One region of the Dictyoglomus turgidum DSM 6724 genome, then DNA from elsewhere that is predicted to be linked to it. Evidence: a T-box and tRNA genes for the amino acid it is inferred to sense, from the RefSeq annotation. Region 1 holds a T-box; the other holds one or more tRNA genes.
The links. The T-box of region 1 lies ahead of thrS (threonine--tRNA ligase). A T-box ahead of a tRNA ligase gene usually reads a tRNA of that ligase, here a tRNA-Thr.
Positions count from the first base shown of each region.

Region 2: it has a tRNA-Thr gene. The T-box ahead of thrS (threonine--tRNA ligase) is inferred to sense a tRNA for this amino acid. The anticodon was not compared.

Region 1 covers NC_011661.1:1,034,948-1,046,789, reverse strand. The annotation lists gene DTUR_RS05245 (hypothetical protein) at 1-215, opposite strand, end outside; gene DTUR_RS05240 (type II secretion system protein) at 190-669, opposite strand; gene DTUR_RS05235 (prepilin peptidase) at 677-1,441, opposite strand; gene thrS (threonine--tRNA ligase) at 1,441-3,357, opposite strand; T-box leader at 3,413-3,636, opposite strand; tRNA gene DTUR_RS05225 (tRNA-Val) at 3,641-3,715, opposite strand; gene ruvX (Holliday junction resolvase RuvX) at 3,741-4,166, opposite strand; gene alaS (alanine--tRNA ligase) at 4,163-6,760, opposite strand; RNA gene ssrS (6S RNA) at 6,800-6,975, opposite strand; gene DTUR_RS05210 (tetratricopeptide repeat protein) at 7,019-7,945, opposite strand; gene acpS (holo-ACP synthase) at 7,951-8,331, opposite strand; gene glmS (glutamine--fructose-6-phosphate transaminase (isomerizing)) at 8,337-10,163, opposite strand; gene glmM (phosphoglucosamine mutase) at 10,358-11,701, opposite strand; gene DTUR_RS05190 (hypothetical protein) at 11,698-11,842, opposite strand, start outside.
Region 2 covers NC_011661.1:1,316,374-1,328,215, reverse strand. The annotation lists gene pheT (phenylalanine--tRNA ligase subunit beta) at 1-1,280, shown strand, start outside; gene DTUR_RS06775 (endonuclease MutS2) at 1,280-3,616, shown strand; gene DTUR_RS06770 (LptF/LptG family permease) at 3,621-4,691, shown strand; gene DTUR_RS06765 (23S rRNA (pseudouridine(1915)-N(3))-methyltransferase RlmH) at 4,692-5,150, opposite strand; gene DTUR_RS06760 (S1C family serine protease) at 5,153-6,322, opposite strand; gene proC (pyrroline-5-carboxylate reductase) at 6,319-7,137, opposite strand; gene DTUR_RS06750 (glutamate-5-semialdehyde dehydrogenase) at 7,152-8,399, opposite strand; gene DTUR_RS06740 (SoxR reducing system RseC family protein) at 8,650-9,060, opposite strand; tRNA gene DTUR_RS06735 (tRNA-Thr) at 9,079-9,153, opposite strand; tRNA gene DTUR_RS06730 (tRNA-Asp) at 9,272-9,350, opposite strand; gene DTUR_RS06725 (hypothetical protein) at 9,520-10,071, opposite strand; gene DTUR_RS06720 (hypothetical protein) at 10,104-10,376, opposite strand; gene DTUR_RS06715 (hypothetical protein) at 10,622-10,849, opposite strand; gene DTUR_RS06710 (DEAD/DEAH box helicase family protein) at 11,168-11,842, opposite strand, start outside.

The DNA of each region.
Region 1 (11,842 bases):
TTATCCAATGTGGTATATGTTTGGGCTAAAACTATTTCCACTTCCTTTGTTAATATATAATTCGCCATCATTAAATTATCTACCTTAGGCGCATTATAAAAAGTAACAGAATACATTTGAAGTATGCCTATGATACTTATTAAAAGTAATACACCCACTACAAGAGCCTCTAATAAACTAAATCCCCTTTCAGTCCCAACTTTTTGGCATTTCATTACTTACATATATCCTCCCTGTTGCAGGAGTTACTATAATGTATTTTCTCACACTTTTATATGAAATTGCAATAGTTCCTCCAGAAGAAGGAATGCCTAACTTGTTAAAGTAAACATAATTGTTAGTACCAAAAACTGCCGATGTTAAATCTATATTTTCCTGTGATAAATCAATTTTTTTTATAACTTTATACATGTTTTTAACTCTATCAAAAGTTTTTACTAAAATTAAATCAGAGAATGGGTAAAAACAAACTAAATCAGGATAATCTTCCTCTTTTGTAAAAGCACCACCCCTGACCTCAACAAGACATTGCATTATCTCATAAGACTTTTGTAGCATTTTTCTCTCATCAATTATGGCAAGGCTAAAATTCAAAGTAATAGTTGCAATAATACCCAAAATTACAAAAGTCAGAAGCAACTCAATTAGAGTAAAGCCTCTATTATACATTATACATTTAAAAAAGAGAAAGATATAGGTTAATTAATGTTTTACCAAAGAATAGTGATATTAATGCTCCAATTATTAGGAAGGGACCAAAGGGAATGGCTGTTTTTAAATCTTTACCTTTTATCAATATTATCAGTAGAGAGAATAAACCACCTATAAAATAACTCAGAAATAAAGAAAGAAGGGATAATTTTATTCCAAGAAAACTTCCCAGCATAAAACCGAGTTTTATGTCACCTTGTCCCATACCTTCCTCTTTTAATATCAACAAGGCTATCACATAAATCAGTAAGAGAATTCCACCAAAAATTAAACTTCCTAAAATACCTTGAGCTAACCTTCCTTCAAACAAAGAAATAATTAATCCTACTCCTGTTCCAGGAATAGTAATCACATCAGGTATTAACATATGTTCGAGATCAATGAAAAAAACAGGAAGAAGCATAGAAAACAAAATAAGAAGTTTTAAAGTAGAAAAAGAAAACCCATATAGCCAGAATACTAATGCATAAAAAATAGCAGTAAGAAATTCTACTATGGGATATCTTGACGAAATCTTTGCTCCACAGTACCTACACTTACCTTTAAGGATAATATAGCTTAATATAGGAATAAGATCTTTTGCAGACAACTTATGTCCACAAAAGGGACAATGAGAAGGAGGAAAAACTATAGACTCTCTTCGAGGAAGCCTATATATCACTACATTAAGAAAACTTCCCACAGCACTTCCAAGAAGGAAAAACCAAAAAGTTAACAATATCTTTATCATTAGTCAAAACCCCCGCTAAATACTTTTTTGCTTCTTATCTCTTCAAGAAGTTTGGTTACCACATAAGCTAGGTCAAACATTCCCAAGTCCTTATTATGCACCCTTACACTTACCTTATTTTCCTCCTTTTCTTTATCCCCCACAATAAATATGTATGGTACTTTTTCAGCTATAGCTTTTCTTAATTTGTAATTCAACTTAGCCTGATCTTTATCAATTTCTGCCCTTATATCATTATTTCTTAGATTACGTAATACATATTCGGCATATTCATTATGTCTCTCAGATATAGGAAGTATCCTTACTTGCTCTGGAGCAAGCCATAAAGGAAATCTTCCGCCATAATGCTCAACAAGAATACCTATAAATCTTTCATAAGACCCAAGTATAGCTCTATGAATCATAACAGGCCTTCTTTTTGTTCCATCAGGGGCATCATATGTGAGATCAAACCTCTCAGGTAAATTAAAATCTACCTGTATAGTAGGTCCTTGCCACATCTTCCCAAGAAGTCCTTTTAATCCTACATCAATCTTTGGACCATAAAAAGCACCTTCTCCTTCGGCAATTCTATATTCAATACCAGTACTTTCTAAAGCATTCTTTAAAGCTTGAGTCGCTTTTTCCCAAATCTCATCTGAGCCTATATACTTTTCAGGTTTCGTAGAGAGGGTTACCACATACTCTTTTAAACCAAAACTATCTAACATATAGAATACAAAATCTAAAACCCCCTTTATTTCATCTTCTAACTGCTCTTGAGTACAAAATATATGAGCATCATCTTGAGTAAAACCTCTAGCTCTTTCAAGACCATAAAGTACTCCTGATCTTTCATACCTATAAACCGTACCCATCTCAAAAAATCTTAATGGTAAATCTCTATAGCTTCTCACCTTGGAATTGTAAATCAAAATATGCCCAGGACAATTCATAGGTTTTACCGCATAATCCTTATCCTCCACCTGTAAGAAAAACATGTTCTCTCGGTAATTATCCCAATGTCCAGATCTTTTCCATAACTCTGCCTGCATTAAATGAGGAGTTATTACTGGAAAATAGCCTCTTTTTAAATGCTCTTTTCTTTCAAACTCCTCAATTATAAGTCTTAACATAGCCCCTTTAGGAGGATAAAATATCAATCCTGGACCTGCCTCTTCAAAAGTGTTAAATATCTCAAGTTCCCTCCCTAATTTTCTGTGATCTCTTCTTTGAGCCTCCTCTCTTTCCTCTAAATATTTTTTTAACTCCTCTTCTGAGGGAAAAGAGGTTCCATATATTCTTTGAAACATAGGATTTTTCTCATCACCTCTCCAATAAGCACCAGAAACACTTAACAGTTTAAAAGCTTTTACCCAACTTGTGGATGGTAAATGAGGTCCTCTACAAAGATCCATAAAACTACCTTGTTTATAAAAGGATATTTTTTCTCCCTCTGGTATCTCTTCAAGAAGTTCTAATTTAAAATCCTCTTTCAAATCCCTTAGAATCTTTATAGCCTCTTCCCTGGTAACTTCAATTCTTTCAATAGGTAAATTGCGATTTATTATCTCCTTCATTTTATTTTCAATCTTTTCAAGATCTTCTTGAGAAAAAGGTTCCTTTCTGTAAAAATCATAGTAAAACCCATCCTCAATTGCAGGACCAATTCCAAGTTTTACCTCAGGAAATAACTCTTTTACAGCATGCGCAAGAATGTGGGCAGATGTATGCCTATATATGTTTCTTCCTTCTTCATTCTCCCAATCAAGGAGTTCTACTAAACTCCCATCTGGAGGATAGACATTTAAATCCGAAAAAACCCCATTAATTTTAGCCCCAAAAACTCTACCTTCAAGTCCCTCCTTTTTGATCACTTCCAAAAGGTTTCCTTCTTTTTCCCATACTTTATCTTTATATTGCATCTTCCAACCCATTTTTTATCTCCTCCCTTAGCTGATATTTTTAAAAAAATAAAAAAACTCCCGCCCAGTAAAGGACGGGAGTTCCCGCGGTTCCACCTTAATAAGTCCCCAAAGGGACTTTCTCTTGATCTATAACGGGATCAACCGCCAATGCTTACTCTTCCACTTAGGAATTTCAGCATGGAGCTCCAAGGTGGTGTTCACCTTTTCTCGACTTAGAAAGCCTCTCAGCCTTAGGCTTTCCTCTCTGGAAGTCAAGAAAAAGGCTACTCTCCTCTTCTTTGCCCTTAATTTATGGTGGGCGCGGGTGGGATTGAACCACCGACCCCTACCGCGTCAAGATAGTGCTCTCCCACTGAGCTACGCGCCCATGCCTTAGAGAATTATAATCTTATTTATATTTTTGTGTCAAGAGATAAAGAATCAAGATACTTCTGTAAAATTATTACTGCTGCCTGTTTATTTTTCAAAAGTTTTCGATCTCTTCTTTTTATGTCACCCTCTAAAAGAACTCTTTCAGCCTCCATAGTAGTAAATCTTTCATCCACAAATTTTATAGGCAGATTTACGACAGTTTTTATTCTCTCTGCAACATACTCTATTTTTTTTGTCTTCTCATTTTCATGTCCTCTCAGACTTATAGGATATCCTAAGACTATTTCACTAACATTGTATTCCTTTATCAACTTTTTTAATCTATTTACAAAATCTTCTTCATCTTTAATTTCCCAAACATCTAATCCCTGAGCAATTATCCTTAAAGGATCCGATATAGCAAGCCCTATATATTTTTCTCCCCAATCAATAGCAAGGACTCTCATTTCAAAAGTGTCTCTTTTAAGGCTCTCTTTATGTCCTCTATATCAGTCTTAGGTAAACTAATCTGGGCTAAGGTATCCTTTCCTCCTCCTTTACCATTAAATCTTTCTCCAATTATTTCCACAATCTTTTTAGCAGTTATTCCCTTCAAATTTACTTTTTTGCTCACCATAATTGTTCCTAAAAGCTTATTATCTGAGGGCTTAAAGAAAACCATAATTAGATTATCATTTTTACTCTTTAAGTGATCGCCAAGCTTTTTTATGGCTTCATTCTCCATATCTACATAAGTACAAATAAAGGAAAACTCACCCCAATTTTCAATCTTATTAGCCAAAACTTCCAACTCTTTCTCAATTATTCTTTCTTCAAGATCTTTTATCTTCTTTTCTTTTTCTTTCATTTCATCAATTAACTTTTCCAGTTTCACATAAATCTCATCGGGAGAAGACTTAAGTACGAAAGAGATTTTATTTAGAATTTCTTCTCTTCTCTTTTGAAACTCCCAAGCCTTTAACCCACAGACAGCAAAAATTCTCCTTATCCCACTTCCTATTCCTTCTTCTTTCACTATGTAAAAACTTCCTATTTCTCCAGTACAATCCACATGAGTACCACCACAAAGTTCCATACTTACATTATTAATTTTAATAATTCTCACATTTTTTTGGTATTTTTCCGTAAACAGAGCAATAGCTCCCATCCTTTTTGCTTCTTCTAAATTAGTCCAGAATTTCTCTACCTTATGGTTCGCTAAAATATTTTCATTTACTTTTCTTTCTATTATCTTTAAATCTTCATAGGTTAGGGGAGAATGATGGGTAAAATCAAATCTTAAAAATTCGGGAGACACTAAGGATCCCGACTGCATAACATGGGTACCTAAATATTCCCTTAGTGCTGCATGGAGAAGATGAGTTGCGGTATGATGTCTCATAGTGTGATATCTTTTCTCCTTATCAACTTCTGCCCTAACTATTTGGCCTTCTTCAAACTCTCCTTTTAAAACCTTTCCTCTATGAATAATGAAATCTTCTCCTAATCTTTTGACCTCCAAAACCATTACTTCAACTTCCGAATTATAAACCTTACCTGTATCAGAGACTTGACCTCCTCCTTCGGGATAAAAGGGGGTTTTATCCATTAAAAAGTAAACTTCTTCTCCATTGGAAATCTTTTTCCCATGTTTTCCTCCAATGAAGAAGAGTACCTTACTTTCACTTTCCAAAACTTCATATCCAACAAACTCAGATTTAGGGAGAGATTTCATAAGATAGACCTCATCATCGGAAAGAGAAATAAAACTTTCTTCAAGCTTCGCCTCCATAGAGGCTCTTGCTTTTTCTCTTTGCTCCTCCATATATTTGTTAAAACCGTCTACATCTACGACGAATCCTTCTTCCTCTGCTATCTCTTTTGTTAACTCAATAGGAAAACCATAAGTATCATAAAGTTTAAAAGCAAACTCCCCACCTACCGTTTTACTTGGAGCTTTTCTAAAGTAGTCTTCTAAGAGGGACAGACCTTGCTCTAAGGTCCTTAAAAATTGATCCTCTTCCTTTATGAGTACTTTTTGAATATAATCTTTTTTTTCTATTAAATCAGGATAAGCATCTTTCATTATATCAACCACAATAGGGACTAACTTGTATAAGAAAGGTTTCACTATACCATGTTTATATGCCCTCCTTAATGACCTCCTTATAAGTCTTCTTAAAACATAACCTCTGCCTTCGTTGGTCGGTACTACACCGTCTCCCATTAAAAACGTAATTCCTCTAATGTGATCAGAAATTAATCTTTCCGTAACAGAATCCGAATCCTTTACAATCTTCCTGATTTCCTCAATAATAGGAACAAATAGATCCGTTTCAAAAACATTACTTACCCCTTCCACCACTGTGGTGATTCGCTCAAGCCCCATACCTGTATCAATATTTTTCTGAGGAAGAGGAGAAAGTTTTCCTTCTTCATCCATATAATATGCCATAAATACTAAATTCCATATTTCCATAAATCTATCACAGGGGTCTCCAGGCTTACAATCCTCTTCATCTTTACTTTTAGGTCCAAAATCATAATAAATCTCGGAACAAGGACCACAAGGTCCAGTGGGTCCTGGGGGACCCCAGAAATTATCTTCTTTTCCTAATCTTACAATTCTTTCCTTAGGAATTCCTATCTCTTTATTCCAAATATCATAAGCCTCATCATCTTCTTCGTAAACTGAAATCCATAATTTGGATATAGGAATTCCAAGTTCTTTAGTTAAAAATTCATATGCAAAACCGATTGCCTCCCTCTTAAAATAGTCTCCAAAGGAAAAATTTCCAAGCATCTCCAAAAATGTAAGATGTCTTGGAGTTATACCTACCCTTTCTATATCAGTGGTTCGAAAACATTTTTGAACAGTAGTAATTCTCCTTTTGGGAGGTATGCCCTGACCTAAGAAATATGGTTTAAAAGGTACCATTCCAGCAGTGGTAAAAAGAAGAGTTGGATCATCGGATGGCACTAATGAGGCACTGGGCAAATGTAGATGGTCCTTACTTACAAAATAATCTATAAATTTTTTCCTTATGTCACTACTTCTCATAAGTTATAACCTCTCCTTGCAAGGTTTTATGAAATATCAAAAAGCCCCGCCGTGCCGTGGTGTGTGAGTCCTTGTGCCCCATCCCAAAAGTTGAGGCCTACCCTGCTTGGTTATGTAGCTCTTCAAGAGCCGCAATCCCAAAACAGGAGATCGGCCTCCCGAAATGAGGTGTTGAGCCAGGACCACAGCAAACACCACGCACACGGCAGGGCGCTTTTGATTATGAATATAGCACAAAATAAAAGATTTTTCAAATTTTTATTTTGAATCAGAAGGTAAATTTGAGCTTTGTAAAAGGGTAATAAGCCTCATTTTACTCATAACCAGTATTTGAGGATCTGCTTTATCACCTAGTTCTTCTATTCTTTTATAAATTTTTATAGCTTCTCCAATCTGTTTTTTCTCCTCAAATATGGTAGCTAAAATGTAAAGAGCCTGAGAATTATCTTTATCCATACTTAAGACTTCTTCCAAATCTCTTTCAGCTTTTTCGTAAAATCCTAATTTCTTGTATTGAATAGCTCTGTTTATTAGAAAATCTTTTTTAGTCTTATATAACTTCAATGACTTATCAAAAGCTTCCTTTGCTTTTTTAACATCTTTATGCTCAAGAACAATACCCAAGGAAAGCCATAAATCAGGACTATTATTATACTTTTCTATTTTCTCTTCAAGAACTCTCTGAGCCATATCTACTTTGCCTTCAGATAAATACTTATAACTGCTATCCATAGTTTCTATAATCTCTTGAGAGGAAGGCTTAAAATAATTTGACAAAATTACTACCCCTATAAGGATTAAAACTGTCAGTAAAGAATAAATTGTTATCCTTTTAATCTTCCTTTTTCTTTTTTTCTCAACTATATCCCATATATGCCACCACCAATAATCCCTAGGATAGGTATTGCCTTTAGATTTCAGATCAGAATTTTTTAACAACTTGTAGATAGTGTCCAAATTCTTTTTCACTTCTCCGTCAATTTCACTAAGTTCCACAAGTTCGGCTTCTATAGATATACCTAACCTTCTAATATCCTCTACTAATTCCTGAATTTCTTGCCTCTTCAAAATAAAGTCTTCAGCATATCTCTTACTTTCAGATTGGGTTGGAACTAAGATTTTACTAATTAATTTTCTTAAATCAGCTACTTTTTCCCTTAAAAGTTCTATAGGAGAATCTTTCATACTTCTCACCTCACAAGTATCACAATAGCAACAGCATATTTATGAGTATGAGATAGACTCACCTTAATCTCTTTAACACCCTTCTGAAGAGCCATCTCTAACGCTTTATTTTTAAGTCTAATCTCCGGCTTTCCATTTAGTCCATAAAGTATCTCTATGTCCTTCCAACGCCACCCCTCATATTTTCCACCAAGAGCCTTAATAAAAGCCTCCTTAGCTGCAAAACGTGCAGCTAAGGAGGCATAAATATCCTTTTTATTGCCCAATTGTTTTAGTTCTTCGTGAGAATATATTCTCTCTTTAAAATTTCTATGTTTCTCGCAAGCATTTTTAATTCTTTCTATCTCTATAATATCAAGTCCAACTTCAAGACTAATATTTTCCATATTTTCTATTCCACTGTCACTGATTTGGCTAAATTTCTTGGTTGATCTATTTCCCTTCCAAGAAGATCAGCTACATAGTAAGCAAAAAGTTGAAGTACCATTACTCCCATATAAGGGTAATAAAAAGGATCAATATTGGGAACAGGAATTAAATCATCTACAAGGTTTTCCAATTTTTTATCCTTTTCATTTCCAATAGCAATTATAGGTGCTCTTCTTGCTTTTGCTTCCTCAAGATTGTTTATCATTTTCGAATAAGCATCATCCTTATACGCTATACCAAAAACTGGTGTTTCAGGATCTAATAATGCTATCGGTCCATGTTTCATCTCACCCGCTGGAATACCTTCTGCGTGAATATAAGAAATTTCTTTCAATTTTAATGCTCCTTCGAGGGCAAGAGGGAAATTTCTTCCTCTTGCGAGATACAGGAAGTTCTTCTTTTGATAATACTTCTTTGCTGTCTCAAACACTTGATCTTTTATATTAGAAAGGTAATTTTCCAAATATGTAGGTAGCATATTCCACTTATCTAAATCAATTTTTACCTTATAAAGTTTGTTTTTAACATATTCTTTAAGAAGTCCCAGATAAACAAGCTCAGCCATAAAAGTTTTTGTAGCAGCAACTCCAATTTCTATTCCGGCCCTCAGGTTAATAAAGTAATCACTTTCTCTAGCCACTGTACTTTGAGGGTTGTTAACTAAGGACAATACCTTAAAGCCTTTTTCTTTTACTTTCCTTAGTGTAGAGATCACATCTGCTGTTTCCCCTGATTGACTTATAGTTATAAACAAAGTCTCATCAGGAACTCTCAAATTTCGATGATGCATCTGAGAAGCAAGTTCAACTTCTATAAAATATGGCAACTCTTCTTCCCACAAAAATTTAGCATAATATCCAGCATGGTAAGAAGTTCCACAAGCCACAATAAAAACTTTTTTAATCTTTTCCCAAGAAATATCTATACTTTTTATATCTTCTATCTGAAGCTCATCTCTATTCTTATTTACTGTAGAAAGAATTCTTCTTACTACTAACGGTTGCTCAAAAATCTCTTTTAACATAAAGTGAGGATATCCGTTCTTTTCTGCCCTTATTCTATCCTGAGGTATTCTTATGGGCTCTACGCCTATATATTTGCCTACTCCCATATCATATACTTTTATCTCATTAGCAGAAATTTTCGCCATCTGATTGTCTTTTAGATAGTAAAATCTATCGGTATAATCACCTAAAGCAGGAATATCTGAGGCAATAAAGTTTTCCCCTATTCCAAATCCAACTATAAGAGGACTCTGCTTTCTTAGAGCATATAAAATATTGGGATTTCTTTTATCCATGATCAATAAAGCAAAAGCCCCTTCTAATTTTTTAAAAAGCTCTTTTACAGCTTCTTCTAAACCTATCTCTTCTTTATCCACCATCTCCTCTAGAAGATGAGGAATTACTTCTGTATCGGTTTGGCTTTTAAAAACATGTCCCTTATTTATTAGTAGCTCCTTCAACTCCTTATAGTTCTCTATAATCCCGTTGTGAACCACCACAATGTTTCCCTTACAATCAGTATGTGGATGAGCATTTTCCACAGATATTCCTCCATGGGTTGCCCATCTAGTATGACCTATACCTACTTTTGAAAAATCACTGAAATCCAATATCTCTTTTAAATTTTGAACTTTCCCTACTACTTTCTTAATTTCCAAAACACTATCATTCCTTATATAAGCCATCCCTGCTGAATCATAGCCTCTATACTCTAATTTCTCTAATCCTGAAATAATAAAAGGAATACAGTTTTTATTTCCTATATAACCAAAAATACCACACATTTTCTCCTCCTCCTTTTCTCTTTTGGAGAAGGAGATAGTCCCTAATGCTACTTGGAGACCTTTTGTCCTGGTGGTCACCCACCAGTTTTGTGAGTCTCCTTAAGGTAGGTAGCAACTACCTGGAGGCACCCGCCGAAAACCTCGATAAACCTCCACCTCGTCAACTTACTCCCTAAAAGAGTAAGTCCTGGCGCTTAAAAATTTGAAAGAAGATCAATTATTCTACTTTTAATTTCTAAAACTAACTCATTTAGGTATTCCTTAGGGACATCTCCTTCTAAAGTTATCCTAACAACTGGCTCAGTACCCGATTTCCTCACTATATATCTTATATTTTTTCCATTTATCACCTCCTCGGTTATTTCTATAAATCTTTTCTCCATATCTTCTGTAATATTAAGTCCTTTTACAGAGACTTTTTCATGTACTTGAGGAAAGATCTTTATATCTTTAGCTAACTCAGAAAGCTTTACTCCCTTTTCCTTTAATATCTTAAGCAGAAATAAAGAGGTCAACAAACCATCTCCTGTAGACATATAATCAAAAAGAATTATATGACCAGAGGTTTCACCTCCAAGATTTAAACCATATTTTAAAATCTCATCCAGCACATATCTGTCCCCAACTTTAGTCCTAATAAGTTCCACATTTATATTCTTTAAATACTCTTCAAGTCCCAAGTTAGTCATAATTGTTCCTACAATTTTATCTCCCTTAAGAAGCCCTTTTTCTTTAAGATATTTTGCCAAAATACCCAGCATTATATCACCATCTATTATCTCTCCGTTCTCGGAAAAAGCAATTACCCTATCTCCATCCCCATCATAAGTAAAACCTATATGAGCCCCCGAGTTTAAGAAAAGCTTCTTACTAGTTTCAGGATAAACTGCTCCACAATTCTCATTAATGTTTAACCCATTATATTTGGTATTATAAGCCACAACTTCTGCTCCTAACTCTCTAAAAACTTCAGGTGCTATTTCTGAAAGAGAACCAAAAGCACAATCTAACATAACTTTATACCCCTCAAAGTTTCCATTAATTATCTCTCTAAGATAGTTTTTATACTTTTCTTTTATATGAGAAAAATCATAAATTACTCCAATCTCCCGCGGATTAGCTCTATAATAGTTATCCTCCTTTAAAAGGTAATTTTCTATCTCTGCCTCAACATCATCATCAAGTTTAAATCCATCGTTTTTAAATATTTTTATCCCATTATACTCTACCGGATTATGAGAAGCAGAAATCATAACCCCTAATAAAACCTCATCCTGATTTTTAACCAAATAAGACAAAGCAGGAGTCGAAATAACACCAACATCTAACACATTCATTCCACCCGAAGTAAAACCAGCAACAAGAGCAGATTTCAACATGTCTTTAGAATTTCTTGTATCACTCCCAATAATAACTTTTTTTCCCTTAACATTACCAAAATATCCAACTATTGCCCTACTTAGCTTGTAAGCAAGTTCAGGAGTAAGATCTTCATTTACCACTCCCCTTATTCCGTCAGTTCCAAAAAATCTTCTCACCTTATTTCTCTCCTTTCTTTCTCAATTAACACCATAGGATAACTTTCTCTTACTTCCTTTCCTTGCCAAAAACCAACCACTTCGAAATTTTTCTTAATTTCTCCTGTAACAATCAAATTTTCTCCTTCTGCTGGAATTCCT
Region 2 (11,842 bases), 280 kb from region 1:
TTGACTATGCTGCAGAGATGATAAGACTTATTGCAGGAGGAAATATTGCCAAAGATAAAATTGATATTAATAGAGGATTGCCAAGCCTGACTAAGGTATTTTTACGCCCAGAAAGAGTCAATAAGGTTCTTGGGACTACTTTAAAAGAGGATGAGATTATAAATATTCTCTCAAAGATTGGATTTAACATAAAATCCCAAAATCCCCTTTTTGAAGTTGAAATTCCATCTTACAGACAAGATATAAAAGAAGAAATAGATCTTATTGAAGAGGTTGCAAGATTTTATGGATACAATAACATACCATCAATTCCTTTACAAAAAGGACATATTGTAGATCCCCCATTAATGGAAGAGATAATAGAAAGGAAAATAAGGGAAATATTACCAAACTTTGGGTTATATGAAACTATAAATTATAGTTTCATGTCAATTAAAGATTTAGAAAAGGTTGGTATTTTAAGCACAGAGCCATTTAATTCTTTCCTTCAAATTTCTAATCCTTTGAGTGAAGAAAACAGTATATTGAGAACTTCTCTTTTGCCTTCTTTGTTGAATGTTGCTCAAATTAATATCAATAGACAGCAGAGGGATGTTTTTATTTATGAGATTGGTAAAGTCTTTTATAAGAAGGATAATAGCTATTTTGAGGAAAAACACTTAGGAATACTTATGACAGGCGAGTCTTACAAAGATCCCTGGAATATTCCTTATGAGATAAGAAAGGCAGACTTTTATGACCTTAAGGGAATAATCGAGGCCATATTTGAAAAAATATGGGGAAGGGAACCAATTTTCAAAAAAAGTGAGTATAGTTTTATGCACCCTTCTAAACAGGGTTATATTGTGTTTAAAGATGAGATTGTGGGATTTATGGGGGAAGTCAATCCGTGGATAACCCAGAATTTGGACATAAGGGAAAGAGTATATTTTGCAGAAATCAATTTAGATAAGTTGAATTTTGAGAAGCCAAGACCTCAATATAAATCTCTTCCTATATATCCTGGAATTAGGAGGGATCTTGCTTTACTTATTCCTGAAGAAATGCCTGTAGAAAGTGTAGAGAAAGAGATTTTAAAAATCTCAGGAGATCTATTAAAAATGATAAGGATTTTTGACCTCTATCAAGGTGAGAAGGTTGAGAAAGGATATAAGAGTGTAACTTTTTCTCTTTTCTTCCTTGCTGATGATCATACTCTTGAAGATAAAGAGGTAGACGAGATAATAAATAAAATACTAATTGATTTATCTATAAAAGGAGTTTATTTAAGGCAGAAGTAATGGAAAAGGCGTTAAAGATCCTTGAATGGGAAAAGATAATAAGCGAGATAGAGAAAGAAGCTGAGACAGAAGGTGGAAAGGCAAAAATCCGTTCTTTAAAACCTATAACTGATTATTCAATTATAGATAGATGGCACTTATTAAATGAAGAAGCTTTTAAGACTATTTATTCTTTTGGATATCCATCCTTTTCTGGAATTAGGAATATTGAAATATATATTGATAAGGCAGAAAAAGGCGGTATTGTTTATCCTGATGAATTTGAGGAGATAGTAAAAACTTTGGAAGTATGGGGGAAATTAAGAGATTATCAGGAAAAAGTCAGGAAAACAGCTCCCAATTTATGGAAAAATACTCTACATAACCTTCATGATCTCTATATCCAAATAAGAAAATGTGTTCAGGATGGGGCAGTGATAGATTCTGCCTCTCCAGAGCTTAAACAGATAAGACAGAAGAAGGAAAGACTTAATCAAAAGGTAAGGGAAACATTGGAAAATATAATCCAAAAGGAATGGAGAGGCTATTTACAAGACCAAATAATAACCATAAGACATGGGAGATATGTAGTTCCTGTAAGACAAGAATTTAGAGGAAAAATTCAAGGAATTGTACATGATCAGTCTACATCAGGACTTACAGTTTATGTAGAACCTCAAGTTATTGTAGAATTGAATAACCAGATAGCTCTTCTTGAAAGTGAAGAAAAAAGGGAGATAGAGAGAATATTAACTAGGCTTACTTCTGTATTGTTAAGTTATAAAGAGGAGATATTAGAAAACCTGAGAACCTCCTTTGAACTTGATTTTGTCTATGCAAAAGTGAAATGGGCAGAAAAGTATAAGGCTATTACTCCTATCCTTGAGAAAGATAAGCCTATTGTTATCTTAAGAGAGGCAAGACATCCTTTTCTTGGAGATAAAGCAGTTCCTATAACTCTTGAGGTAGGCCGCTATTTCCATACTCTTGTGATCACAGGACCGAATACTGGGGGAAAGACTGTAACCTTGAAAACTATTGGTCTTTTTGTATTGTTAAATCAAGCTGGGATTCCTGTTCCTGCGAAAGAGGGAACTACTCTTGGTATTTTTAATCAGGTATTTGCCGATATAGGGGATGAGCAAAGCATTGAGCAAAATTTAAGTACTTTTTCTTCTCATATGACTAATATAATTTCTTTTATAGATTATTTAGAAAGGACTGGGGATAAAAAAGTACTTGTTCTTATAGATGAATTGGGAGCGGGAACTGATCCTCAAGAAGGTGCTGCTCTTGCTGTGGCTCTTCTGGAATATTTTCATGAGAAAGGAACTATAAATGTCATTGCTACTCATTATCCTCAGCTCAAAGTGATTGCCTCCAAATATCCAGGTATGGAAAATGCCTCTATGGAGTTTGACGAGATCTCTTTAAGACCTCTTTACAAAGTAGCTATGGGAATTCCAGGGAAAAGTAATGCTATATTGATCTCAAAAAGATTGGGTCTTCCCCGAAAGATTCTTGATAGGGCTGTTAGTTTGCTTTCTGAAAACGAGATAAAACTAGAAGAGGTAATAGGAGAACTTCAAAAAGACAGGAGGAAGTATCAAGAAGAGATTGATAAGATTAATAAAGTGAAAAAAGAGTTGCAGGAAGAGAAGAAAAGGATTTTAGAGGAAAGGGAAATTTTAGAGAAAGAAAAGGAAAAATTGAAGACTAAATATAAAGAAGAGCTATTTAAGGATATCTCTAAAATAGAAAATAGGTTAAAAGAGATTATAAGGAGATTACAAGAAGAAAGTTTAAGCATGAAGGACGCACAAAGTTTACAAGAAGAAGTTAAAAAGCTTAAAAAAGAACTTGTTTTAGAAGAAAGAGAAGAACCTAAAGCTTTGAGTTATGTTCCTCAAGTAGGTGATAGGGTAGTATTAAGATCTACAAAAAAGGAAGGATATGTGATCGAGGTAGATGCTGATGAAAAAATTGCTTTAGTACAAGTGGGACTTTTAAAGATAAAAGTTCCATGGACAGAGCTTGCTCCCTCTTTGAAAGAAGAGAGCCAATTGTTTTCCTATGTAAAAGTGGAGAAAATAAATCAAGAGAGCATACCAAGGGAGATAAATATAAGAATGATGACCGTGGATGAAGGATTAGAAGAAGTTAAAAAATATCTTGAGAAGGCTTTTCTTGCAGGGTTAAAAAGGGTGAGAATAGTTCATGGAAAGGGTACTGGGAAATTGAGAAATGCAGTTCATGATTATCTTTCTAAGGTGCCTTATGTGAAAGAGTACTATCTTGCTCCTCCTAACGAAGGAGGGGAGGGTGCAACGGTAGTAATTTTGGATAGCTCAATTTAGATTTATGAAGATAATTTCAAGGTATTTTCTCCAAAATTTTATACCTGTTTTTTTTGTTGGATTGTTACTTTTTACTACAATTTTGCTGGTCTCTCCTCTTTTTATAATAATGGATCTTGTGGTTGCAAGATCTATACCCTTGAAGACTGCTCTTGAGTTATTTATTACCAAAATTCCACCTTATTTAACATATACCTTTCCTATGGCCATATTTCTTGCTGTGGTTTATGTGATAGGTCAGTTTAGTGAACATGGTGAGATAATGGCAATGAAGGCTTCTGGAGCTTCTATCAAATATTTTTTACCAGCCATACTTATGTTTTCTCTTTCTGCCCAATTAATTATGTTTTATGTTAATGAATTTGTAGCGCCAAAAGCTTATGAGAGAGAAAAAATACTAATGAATAAGGCCTACAATAACGTTATTATGCCAAGTAGAGAAAATGTATTTTTTAATGAAAATAATAGTTTTTACTTTTTTAGAAAAGTGGATCCTAAAAATAAGAAATTTGAAGATATTCTTTTAATAGAACTTCTTGAGAAAGGTAATGTCAGATTAATAATCCATGCCGAGAAAGCATTATGGGACGAGTTTAAAGGATGGACTTTTATGAATGGAGAAGTATATTCCTTGAATAAGGAAGGGGAAATGATATTTCAAGGAAAATTTAAGGAATATAAAGTGACTTTAAATAGAGCTCCATATCAGTTAGTACCATCTTCAAAACCGGTTGAAGAGATGAGTATATTTGAAATTGTAGATCAAATTAGGCTTTTAGAGGGAACAGGTTTGAACTTAAATAACTTGAAGACGGAATTTCATATTAGAATTGCTTTGCCTTTTACTTGTCCTATATTTGCAATTCTTGCTCTTGGACTTGGCTTAAACATGGGAAAAGGAGGAAGATCATTAAGTTTTGGACTCAGTGTGATTTCAATTTTTGTATACTACATTATTTTTTCCATAGGAAGATCCTTAGCAAAGGCAGGTATAGTCCCATACTTTTTGGGAGCTTGGCTTGGAAATATAGTTTTTCTTATTATTGGAATTTACCTTCTAAATAAAAAGCGCTAACTAATAGTGATAAGGCTCATTCCTATTTATTTTAAAAGCACGATAGATCTGCTCTAATAAGATTAAAAGGGCAAATTCGTGGGTAAAAGTCATAGGAGATAAGGATAAAAGAAATTTTGAACTTTTTTTAATATTTTCTGAAACTCCGTATATACCTCCAATTACGAAGGTAATTTGTGGATTTAATGTGGTAAGCTTAAAAAGTTTGTTTGAGAATTCTTCAGAAGATAATTTTTCTCCATTTTTGTCTAAGATTATTATAAATTCATTATTCTTTATATTTTTGAGAATAATTTCTTCTTCCTTTAATAAAGCCATTTTCTCGGGAAGTTCTGAGAAACTCGGTAGAAATTCAATTTTTATATTTATAAAAGGCAGGAGTCTTTTCAAATATTCATTGACTCCTGCCTTTATAAATTCGTTTCTCAACTTTCCTACTACAAGAATTTTAAACTGCAATTTTATCCACTCAAATTATCAGGCATTGCTTCTAATTGTATCTTTACTGTATATTCTTTCCCGCTTCTTATATATGTAATGACAACAGTGTCTCCAACTTTTCTCTTTTGGATCTCCGATCTTAGTTCCTCCATACTTTCTACGGGTTTTCCGTCAATCTTTGTGATAATATCTCCTCCTACAATGATTTGAGTACTGTCTACATAGATTATTCTATCTCCGCCCTTCAATCCTGCTTTGTCTGCAGGACTTCCCGGTACTACCTCTGCTATCACCACACCTTTATCTACAGGGAATTTTATATAATCAAGCATATCAGAGGTAATAGCATAGCCTCTTATTCCTAACCATGGATAGGTTATCTTTCCTTCTTTTATTAGTTTATCTGCAATCTGTTTTGCTTTATTAATAGGAATTGCAAATCCAATCCCCTGAGCATCGCTTTTTATAGCTGTATTTATTCCTATAACTTCTCCTTTAATGTTTATTAATGGTCCACCACTGTTTCCAGGATTAATTGCGGCATCAGTTTGAATAAGATTTTCAAGTCTTACACCATTGGGTTCCACAATAGTTCTATTAAGAGCGCTTACAATACCAAGGGTTACCGTTCTATTTAAACCATAAGGGTTTCCAATTGCTATAGCAAATTGTCCAGGTTCTAATTTATCAGAATCCCCTAAAGGAAGGGCAGGTAAATTTTCAGCATCAATCTTTATTACCGCAAGATCTGATCTCTTGTCATATCCAACTACTCTTCCTGAGTATTTCTTCCCTTCTGATAAAGTAACATCAATTTTTCTTGCTCCTTCTACCACGTGGTAATTGGTTAGAATATATCCTTTAGGGTCAATAATGAAACCAGAACCAACTCCTGAAGATGGATATATACCAAAGAAGAAATCTTCAACTAAGGTTATGGTACTTATGTTTACTACTGCAGGCATTGATTTTTTAACTACAGCAACAATATCCTTTTCAAAAGCTCCAAGAGAACTTGGTATATACACTTCTTGGGTTGGAACCACGTTATTTATCTTCGTTTCACTTGATGCAGGGGAATTCTTATTTAATAAATAGTATCCTCCTACACTTCCAATGAAGCCGCCTATTAAGGCTCCCAGTATGAATATGATTAACAGAACCTGCCATACTCCTCTTTCTCTCCTCATGCTTCTCCCTCCTCTAAATATTTACTTATTTCTTCACTTCTTAATTTAGCTGACGTTATTGCTTCCATAATTATTCCAACTATTCCCTCTTTATGCAATGTTTCAAGTCCCATAATAGTTGTTCCTGCTGGAGAGCTTGTCATTTTTACTACTTCTTCAAAAGATAGATTTTTTTCTCTTATATATTCAATTACTCCCTCAAAGAGCTTTAATACCATCTCCTTAGAAATGTCATAAGAAAGTCCTCCTTTAACCCCCGAAAGAGTAAAACCCTGAAGAATGGTAGAAACAAAAGCAGGACCACTTCCTGTTAAGGCAGTGATAGTATCAAAATATTTCTCATCAACAATCCAAACACTTCCTATAGTAGAAAATAGATTTTTTACAAATTCCACTTCTTCCTTATCGTATTTATCAAAAGTTAAAGCAATAGCTCCTTTCTTGACGGTACAAGGTAGATTAGGCATTATTCTTATAATGCATTTAAATTTATTTAAATATCTCTTTATCAAGGATATTTTTACTCCTGCAGCAATAGAAATAATAGTTTTATTTTCATCTATATTGGGGCTGATTTCTTTTAAAACATCTTTAATGTTTTGTGGTTTTACAGCAATAAGGATGTATTTAGCTTTTTTAGCAATAAGCTTATTATCTGAAATAACTTCTACATTGTACTTATCTCTTAGATATTCTCTTCTTTTCTCTATAGGTTCTGAAACTATTATTTCATCATTTTTCAAGAAATTGCTATCAATTATTCCTGAAAGAATGGCTTCTCCCATCATTCCTCCACCAATTATCCCTAGCTTCATAATTTAGATCCTCCTTACTCTCTTATTTGGCCCTCACCTAAAATAACATATTTTGTTGTAGTTAGTTCTTTAAGGCCCATAGGCCCTCTCGCATGTAGTTTTTGGGTAGATATTCCTATTTCAGCTCCTAAACCAAATTCTCCCCCATCAGTAAATCTTGTAGAAGCATTTACATATACTGCTGCAGCATCTACCATTCTTAGGAATTTTAATGCTTTGTAATAGTCTTTAGTTATAATTGCTTCCGAGTGTTTGGTATTATATTTATTGATATGCTCTATTGCTTCATCAATAGATTCTACAATCTTTATTGCAATTATGTAATCTAAATACTCTGTGTACCAGTCTTCTTCTGTGGCTGGTATAGCATCTGTTAGTATCTTTAAAGTTCTTTTGCATCCTCTTATCTCTACGTTGTATTCTCTTAGATCTTTAGCTATTATCGGTAAGAATTCTTCTGCAATATTTTTGTGTATTAGAAGCTTTTCAATAGCATTACATACTGAAGGTCTCTGAACTTTTGCATTTATTATTATTTTTCGTGCCATTTCAAAATCTGCATCCTCTTCCACATAAATGTGATTGTTTCCTGCTCCTGTCTCAATTACAGGAACCTTCGAGATATTCATGACATGTTTGATAAATTTTGCACTTCCACGGGGTATTGCCACATCAATATAGTCCACCATCTGTAAAAGTTCTTCTACCACAGAATGCTCTGGAGACTCAATTATCTGTACTGTATCTGGAGGAACCTTTGTATTTGATAACGCTTCTTTCATGATCTCAGTGATGATGATATTTGAATTTAAAGCATCAGAGCTTCCTCTTAATACAATGGCATTTCCTGATTTAAGAGCAAGAATTGTAGCGTCTACAGTTACATTTGGTCTTGCCTCATAAATTATGGCAATGACCCCAATAGGAACTCTCATTTGTCCCACAAGGATTCCATTGGGCCTTTTTTGCATGGATACTATTTCTCCAACAGGGTCTGGGAGTTTTATGACATCATCTATGCTTTTTATTATATCTCTTAGTCTTTTTTCGTTAAGAAGTATTCTGTCAAGTACTGCCTTACTTAGTCCTTTTTCTTCGCCTCTTTTTAAATCCTTTTCATTTTCCTTTATGATTTTATCTATATTTTTTTCTATGTTGTTTGCTATGGCACGTAATGCTTCATTTTTTTCATTAGTATTTAGGAGAGCAAGGGTATAACTTGAAACTTTGGCTTTTTTGAGTTTTTCTATAAGATTCTCCACTGCCTTTCACCCCTATTCTTCAAAATTTTGACTTTCAAGGATTTTTTGGGCTTCTTCAAATTCTCCTTCTGGGATTATCACATATACAGGTAAGCCTCTCCCCATGTATACAGGGTCTGTATAAGGGAAGCTTGAGGAAAGTATTTGGGGATGAAAACCCTCGGACACCAAAAGGTTATATATGAGTTCTCCTATTATATAGTTAGGAGCTATCTTTAATATTCTGTATCCTTTAGGAGGGGTAAAATCTTTAAACAATTTTTTTTGCGACTGGGATAAATTTTTGTTTTTGGGAAAGCTTCTTATATATAGACTTTATTAGAGGATAACTCAAGACGGTAAAGACTAAACCTATGGAAAGTCCTAGAAGTTGGGTATCAAGTCTGTACCTTTCTCCAATTAAATATCCTATTAGAACTCCTAAAATAAAAGAAATAAGGGGAAATAAATATATTAAAAAAGTAACTTGGTAAAAATCTTTTCTCTCTACTTCTACCATAACAAAATCTCCTATTTTAGCGTTGCACTCGTCAATAACATCGAGTACTAAGTCTTCTTCATTAATCTTACATAGTCCACAACTGTGGCATGCTTCTGATGAACTAAACTTAACTTTTAGTATTATTCCATTTTTTTCAATTACTTGGCCAATTTCTTTCATGATTTATCACCTTACTTTTGGAGCCGGAGGCCGGATTCGAACCGGCGACAAGCCGATTACGAATCGGCTGCTCTGCCACTGAGCTACACCGGCCCCAAGTTTTCAAAGTAATTATAGCTTCAATTAATATCATAAGTCAAATTTTGAAATTGGATTTTCAAGATTAGCCTTAAGAGTGATTTAGAAAAATTGGGTTTATAAATAAAAAAAATGGCGGGGTCGACGGGATTCGAACCCGCGGTCTCCTGCGTGACAGGCAGGTGTGTTAAACCGGGCTACACCACGACCCCGCATTATATATTATACAACACGTTGGTGGGCGGAGCAGGCCTTGAACCTACGACCTCCTGCTTGTAAGGCAGGCGCTTCGCCCTTGTTTTTGACAAGTCAGATTTTACCATAACATCACTTCCATGTCAACTTTAAAAGTTCGCCTGACTCAGAAAAATCTTTTTAAACTTAGAAAGTAAAATCCATCTTAAACTCTTTTCCTAAAACTTTGATTACATCTCCTTCTATAACTGCTTTTTCTCCATTTATCCATATTTCACATTGTTTAAGAAATTCCGCTCTTGTTATTTTTTCTTTGAAGAAGTCAAGTAAAGCACCTATAGGGAATTCAACAATCAAAGAATCTTCATCTCCCAATTCAATGTAAAAATTGACTTTTATTGTAGGTGGATATTTTGAGATTCCATATCCAAAAACTCTCCATATGGAAGAAAAGAAAGAATTTAAACCTTCCTCAGTTATACCCTCATAATTAGAATAACCTAAATCGATTGAAATAATGATGCCCTTAGGTTCAACATATACCACAAAAATATCATAGTCACCTTTATACCTTTCTCCCGGTATAACTAATTTTCTAAATTCTCTTTCTCTTTCTCTTTCTCTAAGATCTTTTCTTATTTCTTTAGGACCCATTTGAGCATAAATAGGAATACTGAAACCCAGTATAAGCATAGCTATTAAAGAAATACACAAAAATTTCTTAGTCACTCTCTTCATTTTATTCCCTCCTTTAGTTCTGTAAATCATTTTTATTCTATTATTTCAATATATTTAGCTTCTATCTCAGGGAGAGTTCTTTTTGCTCCTAAGACCGTAATATAGGAAGTATTCCCTTTAACTACCCCATAGATTCTAATGATATCATCTTCAAGGACACGGGGATTTTTGTTCTCTCCATTTCTAGAAACAAAGATATCATCTTCATAAATAATTTGGTCAAAAACCTTTCTACCTGTTACTTTCATAAGAATGGTAGTACTTCTAAAATTCTCTACAACTTGAAATACTCGACCCTTATACACGACTCTTTCTCCTATGTAATCCTCTATGTTTCTTGCAAGTTTTTTGTAGGGAATGAATTTGCAACTTTTCTTAAATTGAGTTGGAGTTTCTTGTGTAACTTTAGGCGAAGATAATACCGCTAGTTCCTTCCCTTTTTGTTCGGTTGGATTGGTGGTAATACCAAATAATATAAAAAAGACAAACATGGCCAGACCATAAGTTAAGAGCACTCTGCCACGTGTCCTTTTATTCCCCCATCTAATAACTAATTTAGGCTGACTAATCCAACAATAAGCCCTAAAAAGGACAATAAGAAAAGCGCTAAAAATAGGTCCTCTTGTTGGATATTAATATAAAGAAATATGGCAATAAAGATTATAAGAAGGATTTTTCCTAATATTTTTAAAACTTTAAAACCATCAACACGCCTATGAGTTTTAGGAGATTCCTTTCTATACCAATCTCTATCATACATATCCATAAAAATAAACATAGTAAACTTCCTATACCATAACTTTTTCTCGGCCTCCGTCATATTTCTTTTTTAACCGCTCACCCCCACCTTTATCCTCCCCCTTATGATGGGGGAGGAAGATTAGCATAAACCATTTTTCGGTCGCCATTATCTAAATTATGGTTTAATTATACACTACTTGTTAAAAAATCAAGCAAGATTTTTAAGCATAATGGTTTGCGGATAAAAGAAGTCCAGCCAAAATCGAATTTAAGCAAGCACTGTAAGGCACGAACCTTTTATGCTGTGTTATACGCTGTGCCGTGCTTTTTAATCTCTTGATTAAACTTTTAAACTTCATGGTGCATTCTTCCTCATCAAACTGCTAAATAATATTTCAGGCCAGTTGTTATCCTCTAAAAATAGGACATGATTTTCTATGTATTTGTCTTTTTCTGGTGGACTACTTATACCATCTATTAAAGATTGATAGTTAGTCTTTGAAAGTATGAAAGATTCCAGTCTTATATTATTTTTGCCAAGTTTTCGTTCCAATTCTTTGATTTCTTTTGCAAACTGTATCTTCTCGTCATCTAATCCTTTGGTATGTTCTAATCCTTTGGGGTCAATAAAGACAATAGTCTGTTTATTGCCCGCTTTTAGCCACATAATAAAGTCAGGATAAAAACCATGCCACTGAAGTTGAAAACCTAAGCCTATTTTCGGGAAGTTGCGGAGCAAGTAAATTTCACATTCCTTAAATCGCTCCTGATGCGATCTTAAATGTTCTCGCAACCCTTTAACAAACCTTACTTCACTTTCAACAAGCCCAGGTGGAGTTATCTTCTCTATCTTCTTACTTTGAAGAAGGATTGGTACATAGAGGTGCTTGTCAAAATAAACCCGTGGCAGGGTTTCATCTTCATCCTTAAGTAATTTATTTAAATCCCTCACCAGATTTCGTATCTTCTGGATAAGTTCCTTCTCTTTTTTGTCTACTTGCACTTTGTAGATATACTGTCCATCTGAGCT